DNA from 4 places in the Lysinibacillus capsici genome. Region 3 is predicted to be linked to each of the others. Evidence: riboswitches for the same ligand, from Rfam matches in the RefSeq annotation. Region 3 holds a riboswitch; each other region holds the start of a gene.
The links. A riboswitch is a leader RNA that binds a small molecule or an ion and turns the genes downstream of it on or off. The one in region 3 is predicted to bind cobalamin.

Region 1 (5,490 bases), 160 kb from region 3:
TGTTTCGTATCCAACAGTTCGAGGCAAGCTAAACGACATTATTTCATCCCTTGGCTATGCTCAAAAGAAGAAAAATGAAGTAGACGAGAAAAAAATTGTAAGCATGCTGGAAAATGGCGAAATCACAACGGATGAAGCCATAAAGCTCTTAAAAGACGAATAGGGAGGAACGGACCATGAAAGAGGAAATCACAAAAGTGTTAACCATGATTCAAGAGGGAAAAATTGATGCGGATAAAGGATCAGAGCTGATTCAAGTGCTACAACAGAAAGAAGACTCTGAGAACAAATTTGTGGAAAAAACAAAGTATTTAGAAAAAACATTAAAGGTTCGTGTTGTATCCACCGAAAATGATAATGTTACGGTAAACTTGCCGATTAAACTTGTCAAAGCCGTATTGATGGCAGGACACAGCATCGCTGCGAGTATTCCACAATCAGAAAAATACGTAAAAGATATCGACATCAATCTTCTACTTGAAGCAATCGAAAATGAATTAGACGGACAAATTGTAGATATAAAATCAGCAAACGGGGATTCCGTTGCAGTCTTCATTGAGTAGAGGCAACGAATGATGCATGTAAAAGTGAAAGCAAAAGATGTTCGCTTTACAGTCCCAGTTCCCTATATTGTGCTAACCATTGTCCTCTCCATATTAACTTCCAAATGGATTCAGCTACAAGCCAATAAGTGGACAAAGGCATACTTCGATCGAAAGAACATAGACTTTACCTTTCCGATCATCGATAAAGAAATGCTAAAGCCGATTATCAAGGAACTACAAAATTATAAGGGAGTCGTGCTAGTCGATGTCAAAGCTCAGGACGGGACTGAGGTTAAGATTAGACTATAATCTCAATGATAGAATGGTAAGAGCATGTTATGATAAAAGCATGCTCTTTATTAATTTAATGAGCATCATTTGAAATGGGTAAGAGATGATCATTATTTCAGGATTTATGATAGAAGCTACTATTTTTCAATGGTACATAAAATAGAACATTTCTTTCAGAATTCTAGATACATTTTGATAGATAAACATGTACATCGTCTAAAATAGATTTTTGATTTGGGTATAAGCGATTAGTGGTAATCTATTTGGAACTACATAATTAAAAATACTGAATAATCCAAAAATAAAGAAGTTTAGAATCTTGATTTACTTTTCATTTGAAGGATGGTACACTTAAAACTATTGAACAACAACTATATATTGTGTTCGTTTTACAAAGGTACTACTACATGTAGTTTAAAAGGGAAGTTCGGTACAATTCCGACGCTGTCCCCGCAACTGTGTAGCTGACGATGATTGCAACCACTGTGCATTTGCATGGGAAGGGAATCAGAGAATGAAGCAAAGCCAGGAGACCTGCCTTTATAAAACAAATTTATCATTTCTTCGGGGATTAAGAGATGGGAACGTCAGTATTTTTGGTATGTTAACGTTTCCATTTAGCCTATCTCTCTAGAGGAGATAGGCTTTTTTATTTTATGAAAAGAGGGATTTCTATGAAACTTTATACGAAAACAATTTGTCCAAAATGCCTATGGGTAAAATCTGAGCTACAACGTGCAGGACTTGAAGCTGAAATTGTTAACATCGATCACGATGAACAAGCAAAGCAAACGATTATTGACGCAGGTTTTTTAAGTGTGCCTGTTTTAGAGATGAATGAAACTTTTATAGGAGATGTTCAGGAAATTGTTTCTCAAATTGAGTTGATTGCCCTATGATTGTTTACGCGAGTCGTACAGGTAATGTCCGAAATGTTGTATCCAAATTAAAGGCAGAATGTATCGAGCTCTCGGAGGAATTGCGATTGAACAAGCCCTATCTTTTAATTACCTACACAGATGGTTTAGGTGACATTCCAGCAAAGGTACAACGTTTCTTAGAAAAAAACAGGGATTTTTGTAAAGGAGTAGTTGCCAGTGGCAATAGTAATTTCGGCCATCATGTATTTGGCGCTGCTGGTGAGAAAATCGCCGCTACCTATCATGTACCCTTAGTAAGGAAATTAGATTTACGAGGTAATCAAACGGATTACGAAGCAATACAAACGTTTTATGAAACGAGGGTAATGAGATGAAAACCTATTTAAAGCTTAATAATGACGTACTGAATCGTTATAGTACAACTGGATTACTTGAGTTAGAAAAGGACCGCGAAGCTACGCGCCGCTACTTTTTAGAGTATGTTAACGTACGTTTGCGTTATTTTATAGATATTGAGGAAAAAATTCGCTATTTAGTTGATGAGGGCTACTATGAGAAAGCATTTATCGATATGTACGAGATGGAATTTATTAAGAAGCTGTACAAGAAAGCCTATGATTATAATTTCCGCTTCCCATCCTTTATGAGCGCAAGCAAATTTTATGATAGCTATGCTATGAAAAGTCGTGACGGGGAAGAGATCTTAGAAAAGTATGAGGATCGTATTGTCATTATTGCTTTGTATTTGGCTCAAGGAAACACGGCTCTAGCAGAACGCTCTGTCGAAGCAATGATGGAAGCCTACCAGCCAGCAACACCAACTGCTTTAAATAGTGGTAAGAAAGCACGTGGTGAATTAGTTAGCTGCTTTAAATTATCAATGGATGACTCCATGAACAGTATTGCTGAAAATATTGGCTATTGTTTAGAGCTATCACGCCTTGGTGGTGGAGTAGGGGTCAACTTAACAGATTTACGCCCTTTAGGTGATCCAATTAAAGAGATATTAAATCGTGCAAGTGGTGTCATCCCAGTAGCAAAACTGTTAGAAAATTCTTTCAGTTATTCGAATCAGCTAGGGCAACGAAATGGCTCAGGCGTTGTTTATCTAAATATTTTCCATGCAGACATAGAAAATTTCATATCATCAAAAAAACCAAATGCTGACGATAAAATTCGCCTCGCAACTCTTTCAACAGGGATTATTATACCTAGTATTTTCTTCGAACTGATGAAACGTGATAAGGATATCGTCTTGTTTAGCCCATACGATATTTTTAAAGAATACGGTAAACGTATGTCTGAGATTTCCATTTCAGACATGTACTACGAGCTACTTGATAACCCAAAAATTCGTAAAATTAAACGTTTAAATGCACGGAAGCTTTACACAGAGGTGAAAAAAGCACAATTTGAATCAGGCTATCCGTTTGAAATCTTTGATGATAATGTCAATAAGGTACATCCTTTAAAAAATATTGGACGTGTCAAAATGTCCAATCTATGTACAGAAATTCTGCAAGTGCAAGAGACAAGTATCATTACGGATCAGGATCAACCAAATGACTATGGATTAGATGTATCGTGTAACTTAGGTTCCATCGATATCCATGCAGCAAGTAAAGTGAAGGATTTCGGCGCATTAGTCGATACAGCGATGCACCTACTAACAAATGTATCGCAAATGACGCATATTAAAAATGTACCGTCTGTTGCAAAAGCCAATCAATTAATGCATTCTGTAGGGCTTGGCTGTATGAACCTCCATGGGCATCTGGTGACGGAGGGCATCCTGTACGGCTCAAGAGAGTCGATTGATTTCATGGATCACTTTATGGAAGCGATGAACTATTATTCACTGAAATCTTCGATGGAAATGGCAAAAGAAAAAGCTGCAACCTTCTATCGATTCGAGGACAGTGATTATGCATCTGGTAGCTATTTTGACCAATATATCAATAAAGCTGAAGAAGAATTGTCACCTGTTGTATTGAAGGCGCTTGGCAATATTCCAATCATCACAAACAAGATGTGGGAAACGTTAAAGCAAGATGTGATGCAATACGGGCTATTCCATTCCTATCGTTTGGCTATTGCCCCAACTGGTAGTATTTCATATATTCGTAGCTGTACGGCTTCAATCGCTCCATGTACAGAGCGCGTAGAGGTTCGTGATTATGCCGATAGTAGAACCATTTATCCAATGCCTCATTTAACAAATGACAATAGTCATTTATATGTGGAGGCGTATGATGTGAATCCGTATGATTTAATTGATTTATATGCAGCTTCTCAAAAGCACGTTGACCAAGGTATTTCCATGACGCTTTATGTAACAGACAATTGGACAACCGAACAATTGGCTAAAGTATACATTTATGCGTGGATAAAGGGCATTAAGTCCGTTTACTATGTTCGTCAACGATTACAAAGCTTAGAGGAGTGTGTAGCATGTCAAATATAATTTATGAGGCAGTCAATTGGAATAAAGCAACAAGTGAACTTGCCCAAATATTTTGGGACCAGCAATGGAAGCAAATTTGGTTTCCAGAAGAAATTGCGGTCAGTAAAGATATTAAACAATGGAAAAGCTTTGAGCATCAGGACACATATAAAAAAGTATTTGCAGGATTAACCTTACTGGATACTGTACAAACAAATATCGGAATGAATCGTGTTGCCGCTTATACAGATGATTTACAGGAGAAGGCTGTGCTAACCGTTTTTGATGCATTCGAGGCGATACATGCCAAGTCCTATTCTTATATTTTCACAACGCTTTGTACAAACGAAGAAATCGATGAGCTATTTGAATGGGTCAAGAAAAATGAATTTCTACAGTATAAGGCCAATAAAATCGCAGATATTTATAATAGTATTGAAGAAGGCAATCCAGAGAGCCTATGGAAAGCGATGTTCTCATCCGTTATGCTTGAATCTTTCCTGTTTTATTCTGGCTTTTTCTATCCACTATACTTAGGGGGACAAGGCTTCCTACGAAACAGTGCCGAGATTATTTCACTGATCTTGCGTGATGAGTCTATCCATGGGGTAGCAGTTGGATTTTTTGCTCAAAATCTATTCAAGCAATTTTCAAAGGAAAAGCAAGAAGAGCTACATTTGTGGGGCTATGAGCTATTATTAGATTTATATCAAAATGAAATGAAGTATACAGATGATATTTATGCGGAAACAGGATTATCACCTGAAGTGCGAGCCTATGTACGTTATAATGCTAATAAAGCATTAATGAATGTCGGCTTTGAAGCCATGTTCCCAGAAGAAGAAGTCAATCCAATTGTGATGAATGGTATTCGTAATGAAGGCTCCACATATGATTTCTTTTCACAAAAGGGTGCTACCTATGCCAAGGCAAAAGTTGCGCCGATCACAGATGACACATTCAATTTTAATCGTTAAGGATGAAGAACAATGAATCTAGAAGTAAAAATTAAAAAAGTTCACGCTGATGCCATGCTACCGATACAAGCCAACCCTGGTGATGCAGGCATGGATCTCTATTCCATAGAAGCAGTAGAAATCCCAGCAGGCGTAGCCAAACTCATTAAGACAGGTATACAGATTGAATTACCTAAGGGAACGGAAGCCCAAATTCGACCAAGAAGTGGACTAGCATTAAAGCATAGTGTAACCGTACTGAATAGCCCAGGCACTATAGATGAAGGCTATAGAGGCGAAATCGGTGTTATTTTAATCAACCATGGTCAAGAACCATTTACCGTAGAAAAATCAATGCGCATTGCTCAAATGGT
Region 2 (5,490 bases), 2.0 Mb from region 3:
CTAAGATGAATAATTTTACAGCTATAGAGGTGTTTCCCATCAACAGGTGGTAAAGTCCCCATGGCGCTAGAATAATGATAGAGCCTAGGAATGGTACAATATCTATTAACCAGATAATAATCGTCATTGTTACTGCATATTTCGGTTGGATTAATAGCAGTCCAATGAGTGTGACGCCTCCAATAATAAAGCTTACAAATAAGTGAGCCTTCATATAGCCAAATGTTGCATCTTTTAAGCGATTTAAAATAATTTTTATCTTCTTTGCTGTATTGGGCTTTAAATATTTATAAGTGATTTGCTTTAACTTAGGCAAATCAAGCATAAATAGGAATAGCGCAATCATATAAACGAGAAGACTGATAAATAGGCTGGGTATCTCTGAAAAGAAGGCAGAAACTTTGCTATAATTAAAGAAGCTTAAAAAGGATTCTTCAACTTTCTTTATGAAATCCATTGTGGTTTTTTGAAGCGAAGCACTTACTTCAGGTGGAAAGTCTTCTGTGTATTTAGAAATATTTTCTTGCATATGAAGCCACATATCTGATAGCTTGGAAATATAATAGGGAGCTTGCTTAGATAGTAAAATTATTTGTGTCATTATTTGTGTAATGGATAGATAACAAATAATAGATATAACAATAACACTCACTATGTAAATAAAAGCAACTGCTATTTTCCGTGACATTTTCCATTTCCGTTTAAAGAACATGACAATTGGTTCTAAGAAAAATGCACTAATCCCAGCAAGTATTAAAGGCATGGACACTGGGATAATAAAATAGGCAGCTAGAAGTAGGGATATTATCACAATCAACCGAAAAATCAATTTCCTAGCATTAAATTTATTCATAAACTCACCTTCTTTGCGAAAAAAATTAAGTTAAGTGTACCATAAATCAAATTTTATTACGTTCTGAAACAATAAAGGTAGGGATGAATTATGGAAAAAGAGATTTTGCAACTTTTTAGTAATCTAACAGAGCATGATCGCGATATTCAATATGAATCTTACGAGGAATTAATGAAAATTATGCAGGAACCCGTAGATTGGACATATGCAGTTTGGGAACAGCTAATAAAAGCACTTACATACAATAATGGTTATTCTCGTGCACGTGCTGCACAAATTTTATGCGCTTTAGCTGCAAAAAGTGATCCAGAAGAAAGGGTCTTGGAGGATTTTTTAAAGATTTGGGCTGTGACTTACGATGAACAATCTGCTACGGCAAGGCATGCATTACAAGCAATTTGGAAAATTGGACAGGCGGGTCCAGTACAAAGAGATTTGGTTGTATCGTATCTAGCTAAAAGATTTCAAACATGTATAGATGAAAAACAGCCATCTCTTATTCGTCAGGATATTATTATGTCATTTAAAAAGCTATATGATCAAACAAATGACTCGAAATTATTAGATATTGCCCATCGTTTAATTAATGAAGAACAAGATGCTAAATATAAAAAGAAGTATAAGTCAGCCATCCGTTCAAAGTAGCGAGGTGGTGTTTTTTTGTGCAAATTCTTTGATGAACGATAGAATAGTCAACTATAATGAATGAAAAAAGGGGATTATGCATGAGCATTTATAATTATCTAGTTCGGAAGCCTAATGGCGAAATTTTATCGATGGAAACATATCGTGGAAAAACAATGTTAATTGTTAACACGGCAAACCAATGCCGATTTACATATCAATTTGAAGACTTACAGAAAATGTATGATAAATATGGAAAAGAGAATTTTGTAGTTCTTGGATTCCCTTGTGATCAATTTGGCCATCAAAATCCTGAAGATGGGGAGGAAACTAAGCATCTATGCAAGGTAAACTATGGGGTCACATTCCCGATTTTTGAGCTTGTACAGGTAAATGGAGAGGCTACACATCCACTCTTTAATTATTTAAAGCATGAAGTGGATTACCGAGAGTTTGGGAAGGCAAGTATGCAGGAGAAAATGTTGGCAGAAGCAATTGTTCAACTTGCCCCAAGCTTTTTAGATGGTCGTAATATTCGCTGGAACTTTACAAAATTTCTAGTAGATGCTAATGGTAAGACCGTCGCACGCTTTGAACCAACAGATTCACAGCTCGATATTGAAAAAGCAATTGAAACACTATTATAGTAAATTTCTTAATAATGTAAAAATTTGTTAGAGTTTTCTCTTCAAGTAGAAATAATGCTATATTTTAAAACTGTGTACAGCTATTTTTTCTGAAGCATATATGATAAACTGCTTTACAAATGAAATATTCTTGCAGAATAAAGGTGCTAATTAGCATAATCGGGAATCCGGTGAAAAACCGGAGCTGTTTCCGCAACTGTAAGTGCAGCCATTATAAAGATTTACCACTGTCTCAAAGAAGATGGGAAGGTCCTTTATAACACATTCGTTTCATGTGACGAACTGTACAAGCCAGGAGACCGACCTTTATTTGAACGTATAAAAACTTCTCGGAAGCTAGGAGGATATACGGCAAATACATAGGCTTTGTCCAGTTTGATGGCTCATTATGTTATTTTTGTCGTTCCTTTGCAAAAAGGAGCGACTTTTTTATGCCTTTCAAATATGAATTTTTCATTATAGAAAATAGGGGGGAAGCAAGTGAAAAAAGATGCCCGTTATTCTTGTTATCCATTTATGCGTGAGAAAGCTTCAACGGTCGATTTTGAAATTCGAACAGATAGCCTGACAACACATCTAGGAGTTGCATTAGCTGCGGTAAAAAAAGAGGATGTTCAAGTTGTTGCTGAGGATTTATTGCTTATGTTACCTATGGCTTATCATGTGAATGGCTCAGTACGTGGGAAATTAGCAGTAACTGAAGAGGATTTATCTTGGTTAAGTGAACGTTATGATTTTTACGTTCGCCATGTGAAGGAAGAGATTCAAAGTTTTGTTTTACCTCAAGGAACAGAGGCTGCTGCAGCCTTACATCTTTGTCGCAGTGAGGCAAAAAAATCATATCGTACTTTACACAAAGTATCAGAAGAACGAGAGGTTCCTGCTATTCTTTTCGATTACCTTGGTTTATTAGCTAATGTATGTTTTGTCATGGCTGTTTTTATGAATCAGCAAGCTGGAATAGCGGAAATACCGTTTATTAGTAAATCCTACCCAATGAAAAAGAAAAAGGAGAATAACAATGAAAAAAGTATTTAATTTCCAATGGCTATCAGTGCTCTTACTTGCACTGGTATTAGCAGGCTGTGGCACTGCTGAAGATACAAAAAATAAAGATGCTTCGCAAGATACACAACAAGCAGAGAAAACAAGCTATAAAGTGACAGATGACCGTGGAGTGGAAATAGCGTTTAATGAAGTACCAAAAACAGTTGTATCTTTACAACCAAGTAATACTGAAATTTTGTTTGCTTTAGGTGTTGGCGATAAAATTGTAGGAGCAACTGAGTACGATACTTACCCAGAGGAAGCACAAAAAATTGAACGTGTCTCTGATACTACGAATTTTAACAGTGAAAGAATTATAGCGTTAAAGCCAGATGTTGTCATTGCTTATACAATCGGTGATAAGGATGCACTAAAGCCGCTTGAGAACGCAGGAATTAAAGTATTTGTTATTCAATCTGCGACTACTTTTGATGATGTTTATGGAGATATCGAACAAATTGCTGCTGTGATGGGTGTTGCTGATAAAGGAAATAAATTAAATGAAGAGATTAAAGCGAAAATTGCTGAAGTACAAATGAAGGTGAAGGACGTAAAAACGCCGAAAAATGTTTATTTAGAGGTTAGCCCTAAGCCAGACATATATACAGCAGGCTCTAGCACTTTCCAGCAAGAAATATTAGATGCAGCTAATGTTAATAATGTTTTTTCTGACTTGAATAGCTGGGCAAAAGTGAGTGAGGAAGATGTTATTGCGAAAAATCCAGATGTTATTTTAACAACAGTAAACTATACAGAAGATCCAATAGGAGAAATTCTGGGAAGAGATGGTTGGAATACTGTGACAGCTATTCAAAACAAAGCGGTATTGTCCATTGATACAGATATCTCAAATCGACCTGGTCCGCGTATTGGTGAGGCTGTAGAATTAGTAGCGAAGGCTGTGTACCCAGAGTTATTTAAATAAGAAATGTTTTCATGCTAGCTGCGAGCCATTCAGCTAGCATTTTTTATGTGGTTTAAATTACTACCTAGCGTGAAAATTGGAATTAATGTAGTTTGTTCTTTAAAATAAAAGTAAGTATGCTTAATAATCTTAGGAGGTGTAGTGATTGGAGCAATTAGAGACAAAGGTAATTCCATTTGAAGCAGTCTATAATTTCCGAGACATGGGTGGATATAAAACAAAAGATGGGCGTAGGGTAAAGAATGGTTTATTTTACCGCTCAGCTGCTCTTGGAAAAATGACACTGGCAGATAAAGAGCTATTTGAAACGTTAGGGATTAAAACCATTTTTGATTATCGCGATAACAATGAGGCGTATCATAATCCTAATCCAGTGTTCACGTATGCTCAATATATACAAATCCCAGCGAAGGGTAATCATGCTTTTGAAATGCCTACCAATGCTGGTGGTAGAGATTTCTATAAAGTGGTAAGCCCTGAGATGTTTCGAGATTTTTATGCACAAATGCCTTTTAACAATCTTTCATTTAAAGAGTTAATGCAAACGATTCAAAACCCTGATAATCTAGGTCTTGTACATCATTGCGCAGTTGGTAAGGACCGAACGGGTATTGGAGGAGCACTTATTTTACTAGCTTTAGATGTACCTGAGGAGACCATCATGGAGGACTATTTAGATACTAATATACATTTACGTCCAATGGTAGAAAGACTGGCTCAGGCTATTCAGCATCAGTATAATGAGCAAGAACTACAGCAATTTTATGCATTAATGTCCGCCCGTGAAGACTATTTACAAGCAGCATTGGATGAGATGGATCGTCGCTATGGTTCTAAGACTGGGTTTTTAGAGCAGGAATTTGGCCTAACATTTGAAAAACGAGAGCAATTACAATCCTATTGCTTAATTTAAAAAAGGGCCCTTTCACACGATGTGAGAGGGATTTTTTATGTGGAAGCGCTGTCTTCCTATAAATCTCTTTACAGTCTGAATATTTGTGATAAGATACAATAGATTTTTAAGAAAATATAGGAGAAGTGAAAGTATTGGCAGACACAATTAAAGAGACAAATAAGTTAAGTCTATTCCATTTAACATGGCCGATCTTCTTAGAAGTTTTTCTATTTATGTTGATGGGACTAGCCGATACTTTTATGCTCAGTGCTTTATCAGATAATGCTGTATCAGGAGTAGGTGCAGCCAATCAATATATCCATATTGCCATCTTGATTCTGGAAGTAGTGGGCAATGGTGCATCTATTGTTGTTTCCCAATATTTAGGCTCCAGACGCTTTTTTGAAGCGGCCAAGATCTCGGCGTTAGCGGTCACGATGAATTTGGTCGTTGGGCTTTTAATGAGTATTTTATTTTTCTTCTTTGCGAGACATTTAAT
Region 3 (5,490 bases):
CGAGCCCTGCTTGAATTTGCCAGTCTGTAAAGTAATAGCCGATATCACTGACACCAGCAAAGCTAATCCAGTTCGAAATGGAGCGCTGCGTCACAGCTGCTTTAAAGCGATTTGTATGGCCCACAATCCAGTTAGTCATAAAACCACCGTAGCTTCCGCCAGTTACTCCTAGACGATCCTGATCAATAAAATCATAGTGCTCCAGAGCGTAGTCTACCGCTGCCATTAAGTCCGCATAATCATTACCACCATAATCGCCACGTACTGCATCAACAAATTTTTGGCCATAGCCATGACTACCACGCGGATTAGTGTAAAGCACTGCAAAGCCTTGTGCAGCAAGGATTTGGAATTCATTAAAATAGGTATTGCCATACATTGCATGTGGACCACCGTGGATTTCAAGAATGAGAGGATACTTCTTCCCTGCTTCATAGCCAATTGGCTTCATAATCCAGCCATTGACCTTCCAGCCTTCTGCACCTTCAAATTCTATACTCTCTGGAACAGCTAATGTTTTGGTCTTTAAAAATTCTTCATTAATGGACGTCAACTGTTCTTTGGCACCCGTTTTTAGGTTCACATAAAACAGATCGCCTGGATTGGTCGTTGTGCTAATAGCCACAATAGCCTGATCGTTTTGCGCATCAAGTGAGAAGCCATAAACATATTGATCATCATGGATAGCTGGGTAAATTTCGCCATCTACATTTCCGTAATAGATCGCCGCATTGCCGTGATCTGTGACTTGGAAGTAGAAGCTATGATTATCATTCATCCATTGAACACGTGGTGACGCTACACCTTGCAGGAAATCACCGATGACAAAATCACCGACAGGCGCATCAAATTCACTTGTTACACAGTTTAGTAGTTTTTGCTCCATGTCATAAATCCAAAGCTTCGCTTGTGTGGCATTTTCAAATTCACGTTCTCCACCTACAAAAGAAAGATAACGACTATTCGGTGACCAAGCCGTTTGGTAATATGCACCCGAACCTTCTGTTAGCTTGTGACTCTGTTTCGTTTCTAACTCCAATAAATAGATATCCACATTGAATGAGAAATCTAAATCCTCCGCTTTATCTGCTAAATACGTAAGGTATTTGCCATCTGGCGACCAAGTACCCAGATGGAAGTACTCTTTGCCTTCTGTCACTTGTTCTAGCTCTCCTGATTCCACATTGACCATGGCAATATGGGTAAACTGCTCCATATCAATAAATCCACCAGCATCCGATTTGTGTTTCATTTTCTCGATTTCTAGTGGTTTTAGTTCTTTATCCTTTTTCTTCTCATCCTCCGCTTTATCTAGGATGGTTTCATCTTTCCCTAGCACGACTGAAAAAGCAATTTTCTTGCCACATGGTGACCAGACAGGGGATGTCGCTCCATTTTTACAATGTGTCACCTGTTTTGCCTCTCCACCTGCTTTCGAAAGAACATATATTTGTGACTTACCTGTTCTCGTTGACAAAAATGCAATTTGACTACCATCTGGTGACCAAACAGGGGAACTCGTTCTATCTTCACCAAATGTCCATTGCTGTGGTGTTTTGTCCTTCAAGTTTATGTAAAACAAATTCGATATATAGTCATTTTTCTTCTCGTCCATACGAGTCTCTATATAAACTACCTCTGTCCCATCTGGTGAAAGCTGTGGATCTGCTACTGATTTTAAGTGATAAAGATCTTCTGGTTGAATCCCTTGTTTCGATGTCATGTTCTTGCTCCTTTGTATTGTAATTTTCTGTGCCTTACTACAATACTTCGACACCCTAAGTAATATCCCTGCTATTTAATTGAATTTTTTACTAGTTCCCAATATTCTGCGTACTTCGTTCTTCGATAAAATTTGTAAAAGGGCTCATTTGGGCGAGCATGCTCCTTATATAGGTTGATCAGAAGCAGTAAAAAATCTTCAATTTGTGTGACGTCTACCCTCTTAGCGAATAACGTGCCAGCCTGTGCCTTTGCTCCCATCGGTACTGCCCCTAAATAGACATCAAAGCTTTCTTGTTGGTAAACGAGTCCAATATCATCATAGACTGCATTGTAGCAAGCTGATGCACAGCCATTAATATTGACACGCACTCTTGCAGGTACCTTCATCCCCGCTAGGGCATGATAGAGCTGTTCGGTTATTGGAGCAGCATCCATTTTCTCCCCATCACAAAAATCGCAGGCCTTCATGGCTATGATTGGACCAGAGGGAGCAACATAGAGACCCGCTTCCTGTAAGGCTTGCACCGCTTCTGTGGCATCACACGTTGGTATGGACAAGAGTATACTATAGGAAGCAGAATACTTTATCGCCCCCTTTTCGCCAGCAATTTCGGCTATTTTTTGGAATTGTGCAGGGGTATAATGCTTATTAATAATGCCAGGGCTAACGGCTAGACGGGTAAACTCACCATGACGGTTCAGTGTTTCAAATGTTTGATCTGGTACATTTTTTTGAAATGCGTTCATTTTTATCGCTCCTTATAAAAAAGGAGCTAGCAAAACGCTAGCTCGAATGGATTAAAAGTTTTCAGGATAGAAGCCCGTGGCTAAAATTTCAATGGCCTCTGCCGCACGAACCCCTTCAGACGCTGCTGAAAGTGGCAGGATGACAAAGCGCTCATTTTTGACCGCTTCCATCTCCTTCAATGCTGGATCATTTTTTAAGAATTGGATCTTTTGGTCTGCCGTTGTTTCACCGTAATCAATCACGACAACTACCTCTGGGTTGCGGTCTACTGCATCTTCCTTCGATACAGTTGTCCAACCTGATTCCACATCACCAAAGATATTTTGACCACCTGCGATTGTCACAAGCTCATTCATAAAGTTTTGACCAGCTGTAAATACATCCTTTTCACCGCTATCAAACACAAGAACACGTAATTTTTCGCTATCTTTTGGTAATTTAGCTTGTACTGCCTCTACATCTTTCGTCATTTGATCAATTAAAGCTTCGCCACGATCCTCAATACGGAAAATCTTTGCGATATGGCGAATATCAGTGAAAATATCCTCTAATGTTGGCTTTGTCATGTTGGAAGCCGTATGTAAATACGTATGGATGCCTAATTCTTCAAGTTCTTCTGGTGTGCCTACCCCCTTTTCGCCAAAGCCACTTTTCCAGCCTGCATATAGGAAATCTGCCTCGGCATCAATGACTTGCTCCTTCGTTGGGTATTGATCAGAAAGCACAGGGACTTTATCGTATGCCTCTTGCAATGGCTCATAGATTTTATCATCTAAGTAAGCTGTCCCTACCATAGAATCCTCTAAGCCAAGTGCTAGCATGATTTCTGTCACATGCTGATTTAAGCTAATCGCTTTTGTTGGTGCTTCCGTATATGTTTGACTTGTGTCATTGTTTTCAATGGTTACTTCGGCTGCCGCCTCAGATGGCTCAACCTTTTCACCTTGTACTGCTGATTCCGTTTTGTCTTTTGCATTACAAGCCCCTAAAACAGCGATCAAGGCAATGATCATCATTAGCCATATACTTTTCCATTTCTTCATGTCCTTTTCTCCTTTGTTGTTAAAATATAGAAAGAAATCAGGGATTTCTTTACTACCTAGGTGGTTGGAAGGGCATAAAAAAACCCTCTTGTCGCCAAGAGAGTAGCATAGTGAAATAACGGTATATTACCTGTATCACTATCACCATCCTCGTGGTTCTTAGTCAAAAAATACATACTGGCAGGTATCCTGGCTTAGGTTCATCATCTATACGCCTTCCCATAGTTTCCCTACAGTGGCATGCTGTATAGACTCCCCATTTACAGTTGCGGGACAGCATCGGAATTGCACCGATTTCCCTTTTAAGCAAATGACAAATGCCATTTGCACCAATACGTTCTATAATGGTCAATACTATTGATAGACTAGCAGAAGAAAATTTATCGCGCAATCAGTAGGATGACACTAAAAGTATAATCATCACTATATTAGCACTATTTCGACATAAAGACGAACTATTTTACAAGAAATATAGAAGCTAGTATTCTGTTACAATAAAAAGATAGCATTCTATAGAAACGAGGATTTCTTATGTACAAAACAATTGGTGTACTTGCGCACGTGGATGCAGGGAAAACGACCTTTTCTGAGCAAGTACTTTTTCATACAAATAGTATCCAAGCCCGTGGTCGAGTTGATCATCAGGATACCTTTCTTGATAATCACGAGCTGGAGCGCAGACGAGGCATTACGATATTTGCCGAGCAGGGGCGTATGAGCATTGGCAATGATACATACACATTGATTGATACACCAGGGCATGTCGATTTCTCCCCTGAGATGGAGCGTGCCATTCGTGTGATGGATTATGCCATTATGATCATTAGCGCTGTTGAAGGGATACAAGGCCACACAGAAACAGTATGGCAACTTTTACGTCAATACCATGTCCCTACCTTCTTCTTTATCAACAAAATAGATCGTGAGGGTGCCAATGTGGAGGCTGTCATCAGCCAGCTTCGCAAAGATTGCTCACAGCATATATTGTTCATCGATGAGCCATTGCGAGCAGACTATGTATCAAATAGCATCATGGAATGGCTAGCGGAGCGCGACGAAGAATTGCTTGATGCCTTTCTGAATGAGTCATTGGAGCATGAACAGTGTCTTGCTCAATTACAGGGAATGATTAAAAATGAATGTGCCTTCCCTTGCTTTGCTGGCTCTGCCTTAAAAGATGAGGGCATTCAGGAATTTCTTGACCAGCTCCCACTGTTAACGTGTACCGATTTTGACAAGGATGCCCCGTTTGAGGGAGAGGTTTTTAAAATTCGTCATGATGGTCACCAACGTTTAACCTTTATGAAGGCGGTCAAGGGTTCATTGCATGTGCGGGATGAATTTTCATTTGGCGAAGTAACAGAAAAAGTAACCGAAATTCGCCTTTATAACGGCAGTCGCTATGAGACCGTTCAACAGATAGAGGCAGGAGAAATTTTCGCTGTCAAAGGACTGAGCCAGGCAAACATTGGGGATCGAATCGGTACAACGATGCTATCCCAGCCCTATGAGCTTGTCCCAACCTTACAGGCAAAGGTTCAATATGAGGGCGATCAGCATATCAAGGAAGTGCTCCAGTTTTTCCGTTTACTCGAAGCTGAAGAGCCGTCCTTGCGTGTGGTCTGGCAGGAAAAATTTCAGGAAATCCATGTGCATATTATGGGTGTCATTCAATTGGAGGTCCTGACAGAGGTATTCATGACGCGTTTTTCAATAGCTGTCTCCTTTGGTGAGCCGCAAATTTTATATATGGAAACCATTGCGACCCCCGTAACAGGCTATGGTCATTTCGAGCCCCTCAAGCATTATGCCGAAGTTCATTTATTAATGGAGCCAAATCCACGTGGAACAGGTAATACCTTCAGCAATGCCTGTCATGCCGATCATTTATCTGTAGGCAATCAGCGCCTTGTTGAAAAGCACCTGTTTGAGCGTGATCATCATGGGCTACTGACAGGCTTCCCTGTAACAGAT
Region 4 (5,490 bases), 990 kb from region 3:
TTTGTATGTGCACCTGTAAAACTTGCCTATTGTTTCTAAGAGGATTTTACGCTAAGCTAATGTGCGGACTCAATTCAAGAAGCGTATTTAATGACCGATTTTGGCTATTAAATTCATAGATTCTGTTACGTAAAACGTCTTTTAACTTTTAAAAAGTTTATTTATTGATAGAAGGGGTGAACGGGATGGCTTGGGAGGTTTTTAGTATCATAGGAACAATTGCCTTTGCTATTTCTGGGGCAATTATTGCCATGGAAGAAGAATACGATTTATTCGGTGTATATATACTTGGTATTGTGACTGCTTTTGGTGGAGGAGCTATTCGAAATTTACTCATTGGACTACCTGTCACAACACTTTGGGGACAGGATATGATGTTTCAAATAGCGCTTGCTGCGATTACGATATTCTTTATTTTTCCACATCATCTGATTCAACATTGGCATCGTTGGGGTAACTTCACAGATGCGATTGGCTTATCAGCATTTGCTATTCAAGGCGCACTCTATGCTGTCAAGCTTGATATGCCAGTGAGCGCAGTCATTGTAGCTGCTGTTTTGACAGGTTCAGGTGGTGGTATTGTACGAGATTTATTAGCTAGAAGAAAACCATTAGTTCTCCGTGATGAAGTTTATGGCGTTTGGGCAGCTCTTGCTGGACTGTTAATCGGCTTCGAGGTTTTTACAGGGGACATTTTCCTTTATATTTTATTCGCAGTGATTACAGCTTTACGTATTCTTTCCTATATGATGAAGTGGCGCTTGCCATTACGTAAATTAAATCGAGCATAAACACCATTCAGCCAATGACCAAAAATTAAGTCATTGGCTGTTTTATTGTTTTAGCTAATGTTTCATTCCTTATATGATTAAAAAAAGACATTTAACTTACCTTTTTAACAACTGCATGGATTCTTCTAAAGTCACCATGTTTTTCATCATCGAGCAAGCTGCATCTAAAATAGGAAAGGCTAAGGCTGCTCCAGAACCTTCGCCTAAACGCATATTCATATGCAACATCGGTTCAATGCCTAGTAACGCAGCGGCAATTTTTGCCCCTGGCTCCTCTGAAGCATGGGAAGGAATAATATAATCAATTACTTTTGGTTCGAGCTTATAAGCAATGAGGGCAGCTATAGTCGAAATAAATCCATCAATGACAACGGGTTTACGATGGGCAGCAGCGCCAAGAATAATACCTGTCATCGCCCCTATCTCTAATCCTCCAACCTTAGCCAGAACATCAATAACATCATTTGGATTAGGCTTATTTAAGGTAATTGCTTTTTCAATAACTGCTGCTTTATAGGCAATGCCTCCTTGGCCTACTCCTGCACCAAACCCCGTTACTTCGATAGGGTCGTATCCCGTCAAAACTGCTAATATTGCAGCACTTGGTGTTGTATTGCCGATGCCCATTTCTCCAGTCCCAAGTACATCAGCACCTTTTATGATTTCCTCAGTGGCCACACGGATTCCTACTTCTATCGATTGAATGGCTTCTTGTTTGGACATAGCTGGACCTTGTGCCATGTTATCGGTACCATATTTAATTTTATGAATAAGGACTCCTGCATCAAGTGGAATATCTTCTTTTACCCCAACATCTACTGTGACCACCTTTGCATTGGTAATGCCCGCAATCGCACAAACGCCTGTACCACCCTTAGGAAAATTTAATGTTTGAAAGAGCGTAACATCTTGTGGATTCGTGGTTACACCTTCCTCGCAAACACCATGATCTGCAGCACAGACAATCATCACTTTTTTGTCGACTGTCGGATATAATTGTCCGGTTATACCAGAGAGCTGTACGGCAATTGATTCTAGTTTACCCAAGCTACCCGGGGGCTTACAAAGCGCATCAATCCGCTTTCTGGCTTGTTCCATACTTTTCATATCAACCCCTGGAATGTTTTGAATCGTGTCTTGTAATAATTGCATGATTATTTCTCCTCTCGTTCTCATTAAGACAAAATAAAAAGTCTGTAGTTTATTGTCATGACAAATAAACTACAGACTTTTCCATCATCTATATCTTCTAAAGCATGTAGGCAGGTCTCCTGGCTCAAGTTCAACACCTCATAGTACCTTCCCAGCAATTTGCTAGTGGCATACACTATGAAATTCCCTTATACAGTGGCGGGTCCGCTAAAGCTTTTCACTTTATTCCCTATTCTCCCTAATGGGCACCTATTGCTTTTATGTAATTATGATAAATCTACTTTACAACTTTTTTATTGTCAAGAGGAAAAATTTTTTTGAGTGTTAACTTAGTACAACCAGCTATTCAAACAATTTAGGAGCTTATCAAGAGCTTATAACAATAAAGGAATCCTTCACTTGGATTCCAAGTCTTCCTTAATTAGTGCTTTTTAGAATTCTCTATGCCTAAAACTCGGCTTGTTACAAAAACTATCGGCTACATCAATTGTCCTAACAAATAAATCACAAATTAACTCCATTTCCACCTTCCAAAACTTGTATTTTTCCAGTTCTCTAAGAAATGTTAAACATAAAATTGAAAAGCCCTTATAATCTGTTCAATGTAAACATAAATTATTTCTGAAACTTCAGTATTGAATTGATTGAAGATTGGGTAAGTATCAAAAGTAATAAAACGTTAAAAAGTTAGGGGAAGATATAATGAATGCAGAAGAATTAAGAAATGCTATTGCTGAAACCTGTGAAACACACGATAGCCTCTATGCCCAACTCGTAAAACCGATTAATCAGTTGTTAATCAATGTCGACGCTTCGATCAGTGAAGAGACAGCAAATAAAATACTGGAAAATTTAAAGTTATTTCATAGTGGTGATAAATACTTGACGGAATGTCATTTGGAGGAGAGCCAAAATTTCTTGAAAGATGGCATTGAGCTTCTCCAAAAGGGGGATTTGGCGAATGGAGCACTACAAATTTATGGAGCTGGTCTAAACTTTGCTAGTTATGCTTCAAAAGTGCAGGGACAAAAAAACGTTAATATCTACAAAAACTTTGAAGAAAATTTTAATTTTATCATGGACGCCCTGAAAAATAAACCATGAAAAAAGAAAGAGTATACACTCTTTCTTTTTCCATGGTTTATTTAAATTCTAATTCTCCATCATAAGCCAGCATGCCGCCTTCAAGGTTTGTTACATCAAATCCTTGTGCCTCTAAGTAAGCACATGCATTGGCAGAACGAGCTCCAGCCTTACATACAATAATATATGGCTTTTCTACATCTAAATCCTCTAAACGTTCAGGGATAGTTCCGAGTGCAATATGTTGAGCACCTGGGATCATGCCATGTGCTACTTCATCCTCTTCACGAACATCGATAATATATAGGTCCTCATTTGCATCTAACAGATCTAATAATTGTGTTGTTTCCATTGTTTTCATAAACTTTGTCCTCCAAAATATAAAATTCCACTATCATTATAGCTTGTAGCAAAAAAAACAGCCAGTGTGAGTACACTAACTGTTTAACAAACTTATTATACTTCTGTCTCTAAAAACTCAATTTGTTTTGCTGGTACGAATGTAGAAATGGCGTGCTTGTAAATTAGGTGCTGCTTATTTTCAGCATCAAGTAGTAATACTGTAAAATTATCATATGATTTCACAGTCCCTTTTAACTGAAATCCGTTTAACAGAAATACAGTTACAAAAACACTGTTTTTACGTAGTTGGTTCAAGAACGTATCTTGCAAATTGATTGATTTCATCAAATAGCCTCCCTACTAACTTTCTACCTCTTCATTCCTATAGTAGCATGTTCTACCAATTTATCAATTAGTAATTTTTAGAAATTTTTCTTTATTCTTATAATCGATCATCAGGCGTAATAAAATGGACATCCATTTTATTACGGAAATAAGTAAGCTGTCTTTTTGCATAGCGACGGGAATTTTGTTTTAGGCTATCAATGGCTTCTTCTAGGGTACATTTACCATCTAAATAATCATATAATTCTTTATACCCGATGGCTTGTATAGACTGCACACCGCGGATATTTCGCTGCCATAATCCCTTCACTTCTTGCAGAAGACCATTTTCCATCATTAAATCAACACGACGATTAATACGGTCATATAGCACGTCTCGAGACATGTTTTGACCTAACCCTAAAATAACATGGTTGTAAAGGGGGACTTCTCCTCGATTTTGCGCTTCAGCTGCTTTTGATACACCGCTTAATTCCAGCATCTCTAATGCACGAATAACACGACGTGTATTGTTAGGATGGATTGTCTCCGCTGTTTGAGGGTCTAGTTTTTTTAATTTGTCATGCATTGCTTCAGGGCCAAGCTTTTCTAATTCCTCATAGTAGGCTTTTCGTGCTTCTACATCTACTTTTTCATCAGTAAATTGGAAATCATAGAGGACAGCTTGTACATATAAGCCAGAGCCCCCTACTATTATAGGTAATTTTTGACGAGATTGAATTTCCGCGATCTTCGCACGTACTAATTTTTGATAATCTGCTACCGAAAAAGATTCTGTAGGCTCTAAAAAGCTTAGTAAATGATGAGGAACGCCCTCCATCTCTTCTTCGGTAATTTTAGCTGTCCCAATATCGAGCCCTTTATAAACTTGCATGGAATCACCATTAATGACTTCACCGTTATATTTTTTTGCCAGTTCAATGCTTAATGCCGTTTTACCAGAGGCAGTCGGCCCCACTATTGCTACGACCTCTGCCTGCTGCAATTTAGTTTCTATCATATTTTTCTAACCACCGTAATAAAACTTGAAAGACCGCTTCTTGATTGTCTTCATTTAAAATTTCATGTCGTTTTTCCTCGAATAAATAAACCGTTACATCCTCTACACCCACTGCTGCTAACTGTTCAGCAACTTTGTAAACGCCTAGCCCCTGTTCACCAACTGGATCTTTGCTGCCACTAATTAAGAGAATAGGGAGGTCTTTTCTTACTTTTGCTAATTCTCTTTTACGATTTAGTGTGGCAAAGCCAGTTGTCAAATCCACGAAAAATTGATTCGTTGGAATAAAGCCACAATAGGGATCATCGATATACTTTTCCACCTCTTGTTGTACTGAACATAACCAATCATAGGCAGTCTTCGGATTGGGAAATTGCTTATTAAAGCTACCAAAGCTCAATTGATTTAACAGCTTACTTTCAGTTTCTTTTCCTAGTCCCTTAGCTAAAGCCTTGGCTACTAGATTTCCTACAGCATGCAAGGCTGTCACATTTCCAGTGCCACAGAGAATAACATTATCTACTTGCTCTCCATATAATTGAATATAGCGTCTAGTAATGAAGGAACCCATACTATGGCCAAAGAGAATTAATGGTACATTAGCGTATGGTACGTGAAGTTGTGTAATCACTTCATGAGCATCTTTTACAACACGCTCAAAGCCGTTTTCTTCAGCAAAAAAGCCCAATGTCCCATTATATGCTGCCGTTTCACCATGCCCACGGTGATCGTGCATCGTCACAACATAGCCTGCTGCGTTGAGAGTTTTCGCAAATG

Region 1: another riboswitch for cobalamin. It lies ahead of LCP48_RS12090 (glutaredoxin family protein); the one in region 3 lies ahead of LCP48_RS11265 (ABC transporter substrate-binding protein).
Region 2: another riboswitch for cobalamin. It lies ahead of LCP48_RS21440 (hypothetical protein); the one in region 3 lies ahead of LCP48_RS11265 (ABC transporter substrate-binding protein).
Region 4: another riboswitch for cobalamin. It lies ahead of cobT (nicotinate-nucleotide--dimethylbenzimidazole phosphoribosyltransferase); the one in region 3 lies ahead of LCP48_RS11265 (ABC transporter substrate-binding protein).

Annotation. Positions count from the first base shown of each region.
Region 1 is NZ_CP084108.1:2,460,801-2,466,290, forward strand. Features, by position in the region: gene LCP48_RS12075 (DUF2089 domain-containing protein) at 1-163, shown strand, start outside; gene LCP48_RS12080 (SHOCT-like domain-containing protein) at 177-563, shown strand; gene LCP48_RS12085 (hypothetical protein) at 573-854, shown strand; cobalamin riboswitch at 1,215-1,392, shown strand; gene LCP48_RS12090 (glutaredoxin family protein) at 1,511-1,735, shown strand; gene nrdI (class Ib ribonucleoside-diphosphate reductase assembly flavoprotein NrdI) at 1,732-2,091, shown strand; gene nrdE (class 1b ribonucleoside-diphosphate reductase subunit alpha) at 2,088-4,181, shown strand; gene nrdF (class 1b ribonucleoside-diphosphate reductase subunit beta) at 4,169-5,137, shown strand; gene dut (dUTP diphosphatase) at 5,150-5,490, shown strand, end outside.
Region 2 is NZ_CP084108.1:4,335,092-4,340,581, reverse strand. Features, by position in the region: gene ytvI (sporulation integral membrane protein YtvI) at 1-853, opposite strand, end outside; gene LCP48_RS21450 (hypothetical protein) at 944-1,498, shown strand; gene LCP48_RS21445 (glutathione peroxidase) at 1,579-2,124, shown strand; cobalamin riboswitch at 2,249-2,446, shown strand; gene LCP48_RS21440 (hypothetical protein) at 2,605-3,162, shown strand; gene LCP48_RS21435 (ABC transporter substrate-binding protein) at 3,146-4,096, shown strand; gene LCP48_RS21430 (tyrosine-protein phosphatase) at 4,242-5,009, shown strand; gene LCP48_RS21425 (MATE family efflux transporter) at 5,144-5,490, shown strand, end outside.
Region 3 is NZ_CP084108.1:2,298,797-2,304,286, reverse strand. Features, by position in the region: gene LCP48_RS11275 (S9 family peptidase) at 1-1,723, opposite strand, end outside; gene LCP48_RS11270 (precorrin-3B methylase) at 1,795-2,472, opposite strand; gene LCP48_RS11265 (ABC transporter substrate-binding protein) at 2,524-3,516, opposite strand; cobalamin riboswitch at 3,679-3,865, opposite strand; gene LCP48_RS11260 (elongation factor G) at 4,048-5,490, shown strand, end outside.
Region 4 is NZ_CP084108.1:1,308,855-1,314,344, reverse strand. Features, by position in the region: gene LCP48_RS06150 (trimeric intracellular cation channel family protein) at 186-791, shown strand; gene cobT (nicotinate-nucleotide--dimethylbenzimidazole phosphoribosyltransferase) at 888-1,943, opposite strand; cobalamin riboswitch at 2,036-2,211, opposite strand; gene LCP48_RS06140 (hypothetical protein) at 2,646-3,047, shown strand; gene LCP48_RS06135 (rhodanese-like domain-containing protein) at 3,085-3,387, opposite strand; gene hfq (RNA chaperone Hfq) at 3,483-3,713, opposite strand; gene miaA (tRNA (adenosine(37)-N6)-dimethylallyltransferase MiaA) at 3,811-4,713, opposite strand; gene LCP48_RS06120 (alpha/beta fold hydrolase) at 4,700-5,490, opposite strand, start outside.